DNA from 2 places in the Dokdonella aquatica genome. Region 1 is predicted to be linked to the other one. Evidence: predicted binding sites of a transcription regulator. Region 1 holds the regulator's gene; the other holds the start of a gene.

Region 1 (2,462 bases):
CGTGCCGCGGTGTCCCGCCGCACGAGGCGGCGGGACGGGCAGGGAATCAGGCGTAACGCGCGTCGCGTACGTCGTGGTTGTGGTGGTCGGTGACCTTTTCCTTGTGCTTGCGCACCTGGTTGGTCAGCTTGTCGGCCAGTGCGTCGATCGCGGCGTACATGTCGGGGGCGACGGCATCGGCATGCAGCGCCTTGCCGGAGACGGTCAGGGTCGCTTCGGCCTTGTGCAGCAGCTTCTCGACGCTGAGCACGATCGACACGTCATGCAAGTGATCGAAATGCTTCGTCAAGCGCTCGAGTTTCGCCTCGGCGTGCTCGCGCAGCGCGGGCGTGACGTCGATCTGGTGGCCTTTGACGGTGATCTGCATGACTGCCTCCTTCGTGGTTCGCCTCGGCAGGTGCCTCGGCGTTTGAAAAAGCATGGCGCTGATCGTGTGACCTGCGATGGCTCCGAGTGTTCCCCAGACGACATGATCGTCGTGTGAAGAAATCGCTCAGCCGAGCCGGCAGCGGTCGTTGGATGACGGAATGTTCAGGGCTTCCCGGTACTTGGCGACGGTGCGGCGCGCGACGCTGATGCCGCGGCGGTTCAGTTCGGCGGCGAGCGCCTGGTCCGACAGCGGGCGTGCGGCCTTCTCGTCGTCGATGAGCTTGCGGATCATGGCCTGGATCGCCGTGGCCGAGGCGGCGCCGCCGTCGACCGTCGACACGCCGCTCGAGAAGAAGTACTTGAACTCGAACGTGCCGCGCGGGGTGTGCAGGTACTTGCGCGTGGTGACGCGCGAGACCGTCGATTCGTGCATCTCGATCTCCTCGGCGACATCGCGCAGCACGAGCGGGCGCATCGCCTCGGCGCCGAATTCGAGGAAGCCCTGCTGTGCGCGCACGATCGCCTGCGCCACCTTGAGCATGGTCTCGGCGCGCGTCTTGAGGCTCTTGATGAGCCAACGGGCTTCCTGCAGCTGGCCGCGCAGGTAGTTCGCATCGTCGCGGCGCGCGCGCGCGATCAGGCTGGCGTAATGCTCGTTGATCGCGAGGCGCGGCTGGCAGTTGGCCGACAGCGAGACCTGCCAGCGTCCGTTGACCTTGACGGCGTAGGCATCGGGTGCGACGAACTCCGACGGGCCGCTCGAGAAACCCGCGCCCGGTTTGGGCGTCAGCGAGCGCACGAGCGCGATCGCGACATCGAGCTGCTCGGGTGTCGCGCGCAGTTTCTGGCACAGGCGAGCGCGATCGTTGCGGGCAAGCGTCTCGAGGTGTTCCGCGACGAGCTGGCGCGCGGTGTCGAGGCCGGGTGTGTCGACGTCGAAACCGTCGAGCTGGACCTCGAGGCACTCACGCAGCGAGCGCGAGGCGACGCCGACGGGGTCGAAGCGCTGGACGAGGTGGCGCACGGCCTCGACCTCGTCCTCGCCGACCGCGAACAGGCCGACGAGGCTGCCCGCGATCGCCTCGTTGGACTCGGACAGGTAACCGTCCTCGCCGATCGCCTCGATGATCGCCGTCGCGATGGCGCGGTCTCGCGCCGACAGTGGGGTCAGGTTCAGCTGCCAGAGCAGGTGGTCGCGCAGGTCCTCGGCTTCGGCGTCCTGCGACTCGAGGCCTTCGTCGTCGGCACCCGCGGCATTGCGATGTTCGTTGCGCTCGGCGCCGAGGTCGAGCGGGCCATCGTCGAAATCGGGCGTGGCGTCGATGGGTTCGGCGTCCGACGCCGTCTCGACCGGCACGCTGTCGGTGTAGTCCTGGAGCGCGACCTGCTCCTCCTCCGTGGCTTCGTCCTCCTCGGCCTCGGCGAGGTCGAGAAGCGGGTTCGATTCCAGCGCGAGGTTCAGTTCCAGCTCGAGCTCCATGCTCGACAGCTGCAACAGCTTGATCGCCTGCTGCAGCTGGGGCGTAAGGGCCAGTTGGGACTGGACGCGGAGTTGTAGCGCGGGTTTCATGCCCCAGCGGTCTTCAGTGCAGTTGCATGCAATCCTAACGCCAAGCCAACGGGGCGTCATGTCTTGACGGCGGCGCGATGCAGGTCCAACCTCCGGGGCTGACCTCGGCCGAACCTGTTTCCTCCCGACGGCATGCCGCATCACCGCGTGCGACCGTCGTCGCGATGCGCCGGCGGCGTCTTCCCTCGATCTTGCCGGAAGCGGCGCTCCTGCCGTCACGAACTGTGCGTCGCACGGCCTGTGTCGCTCCACCGGACGGTGGCCCGCGCTCGCCGGGGCAGGTGCTCACATGCGGAATTCGCGGCCGAGGTAGACCTCGCGCACCTGCTCGTTGGCGAGCACCTCGTCCGGCGCGCCCTCGGTGAGCACGCCGCCGCCACTCATGATGTAGGCACGATCGCAGATGCCGAGCGTCTCGCGCACGTTGTGGTCGGTGATCAGGATGCCGATGCCGCGCGCCTTGAGCTGGCGCACGATGCGCTGGATGTCGACGACCGAGATCGGGTCAATGCCCGCGAACGGC
Region 2 (2,462 bases), 1.8 Mb from region 1:
TGGTTGTTCGGATTGCCGTCGATGCGGCGCTCGCTCGCGGTCTGCTCGCTGCGCACCGAGGTCTTGGCGGGGTCGTAGCTCTCGCTGGTCTTCTCGGTCTCGGTGAAGTCGAGCTGGGCGACGACCTGCGCGCGCACGCGGCCGGCGCCGACGAGCGGCGTCAGCAGTTCCTCGACGCGCCCCGCGTAGGCGGTCTCGATCTGGCGGATCAGGCGGAAGCGCGTGTCGTTGACGGCCTCGAGGCTGCCCGGATCCGACACCGTCAGCAGCGCGCCCTTCTGGTCGACCACCGACACCTGCGAGGCGTCGAGGTCAGGCACGCTGGCCGCGACGAGGTGCACGATCGCGCCGACCTGCGTGTTGTCGAGCGTGCGGCCCGGGTACAGCGACACCATGACCGACGCGCTCGGGCGGCCGCGGTCGCGGATGAAGGCCGAGGACTTCGGCAGCGCGAGGTGCACGCGCGCCGACTTGATCGACTGCAGGCTCGAGATCGTCGAGGAGAGGTCGTTCTCGAGCTGCTGCTGGTAGCGCGTGCGCTCGGCGAGTTCGCTCAGGCCGAACGGACTCGCGGCATCGCCGGCAACACCGAGGCCCGACGACGACGATCCGCTGCCGCCGCCGCGCGGCAGGCCTTGCGCGGCGAGGCGCAGGCGCGTCGCATTGACCTCGGAGGCCGGCACGAAGATCGAGGTGCCGCCGGCGCCGAGTTCGTACCTCGTGTTCGCGGTCTGCAGTGCCTGCACGACCTGCGCGGCATCGCGCTCGTCGAGGCCAGCGTAGAGCTGCGCATACGTCGGTGCGCGCGACCACAGCACGATCGCCACGCCGATCGCGACCGCGGCGGCGATGCCGACCAGCAGCAGGGCCTGGCGCGCACCGGGGATGCGGGCGATGTCGAAGCGCTGCGGCGGCGGGTTGGCGACCGGAAGCGAAGTGGAATCGGGAGGGACGCTCATCTAGGTCAGACCTGCATGTTCATGACGTCGCGGTACGCTTCGACCAGCTTGTTGCGTACCTCGTTGACCGCACGGAACGACAGGTCGGCCTTCTGCAGCGCGACCATGACGGTGCCGATGTCGGCATTCGGATCGCCGCGTTCGAACTGCGCGGCGAGGCCGCGCGCGTGCTGCTGGGTCTCGTTGACGCCCTGCAGCGACTGCTTGAGCACGGCACCGAAATCGCTGGTCGTGCCCGTCGGTGCAGGCGTGGCGGCCGGCGTGCGCAGCACCGACTGCGCCTGCGCGCTCATCGCGCGCATCTGCTGGAGGAGACCGGAAACGTCGACCGGATTCATGGCGTGGCTTGCCCCGCGCCGGTGCGATGCCGGCTTCGCGCGAGGTCTTACAAGGTTTGTGCCATGGCATGACCGCTTTCCGGTTCAACGACTTGCATCGAGCGAGCGAGCCGATGTCAAGAAGTCGACACCGCCCGACTCTGCCCTGCGCCATCGCGTTGGCGGTGGCACGGCACCGCCACGCCGGTCCTTCGCGATGCCTGGCAGGACACCCGGCGAGGCGCAGAACGGGACCGCTTCGCCACGTCGCCACGGTGCGCCGTGGCGGATCTTCGCGCCACCCGGTGTCTTCCCGTAGCTGCCCACGCCGTCACGCCACATCGGGCGCGAGCCTTTGTACACTCGGACCCTCCTCTGGAACGACGCTTGCACGAAGGATGATCGTGAAGCCCTCCGATCCGCCGACGCGACCTTACCCTCTGCCACCGGACGAAACCGCCCGCCTGCGTCGCCTCCGCGACCTGCGCGTGCTCGACACGCCTTCGGAACCGCTGTTCGATGCGCTCGCGCAGGCGGCGGCCGAACTCGTCGGCACGCCGATGGCACTGGTCAGCCTCATCGACGAGCACCGCCAGTGGTTCAAGGCCAACGTCGGCCTGCCCGATGCGACCGAGACGCCACGCGACCTCGCGTTCTGCACGCACGCCATCCTCGACGACGCGCTCATGGAAGTGCCCGACGCGCGTGACGACGTACGTTTCGCCGACAACCCGTTCGTCACGGGCGAGGCGAACATCCGCTTCTACGCGGGCGCGCCGATCACGTTGCGCGACGGCCTGCGCATGGGCTCGCTGTGCGTGGTCGACAACCAGCCGCGCCAGCTCAACGACATGCAGCGCCGCGTGCTCTCGCAGCTCGCGCGCGCGGTCGCCGAAGCGCTCGACCAGCGCCTGCTCGCCGTGCAGCGCGAGGCCGCGATGAAGCGCCAAGCCGAGGCCGAGCGCCTGCGCCTGCTCGATCAGGACCGCCTGCACCAGATCATCGAGTCGATGCAGGCCGGCACCTGGGAGTGGGATGCGCGCGACGGCCGCCTCCACGTCAACGAGCGCTGGGCCGAGATCATCGGCTTCACGCTCGAGGAGCTCGGCGAGCTGCACGTGGAGTTCTGGGCCGGGCGCGCCGATCCCGAGGACTGGTCGCGCGCGGTCGAGGAACTCGAGCCGCA

The links. Region 1 encodes sigma-54, which starts transcription at its own class of promoters, with help from an activator protein. Its sites were predicted from a motif close to TGGCACGNGCNTTGC; they were not measured.
Region 2: the regulator sigma-54 is predicted to act here: its motif matches at 1,347-1,361, upstream of fliE (flagellar hook-basal body complex protein FliE).

What each region holds. Positions count from the first base shown of each region.
Region 1 covers NZ_CP197094.1:3,065,362-3,067,823, forward strand. Annotated here, with positions in the region: gene hpf (ribosome hibernation-promoting factor, HPF/YfiA family) at 47-367, opposite strand; gene ACQQ2N_RS13700 (RNA polymerase factor sigma-54) at 494-1,939, opposite strand; gene lptB (LPS export ABC transporter ATP-binding protein) at 2,225-2,462, opposite strand, start outside.
Region 2 covers NZ_CP197094.1:1,229,329-1,231,790, forward strand. Annotated here, with positions in the region: gene fliF (flagellar basal-body MS-ring/collar protein FliF) at 1-959, opposite strand, end outside; gene fliE (flagellar hook-basal body complex protein FliE) at 965-1,297, opposite strand; gene ACQQ2N_RS05490 (PAS domain S-box protein) at 1,681-2,462, shown strand, end outside.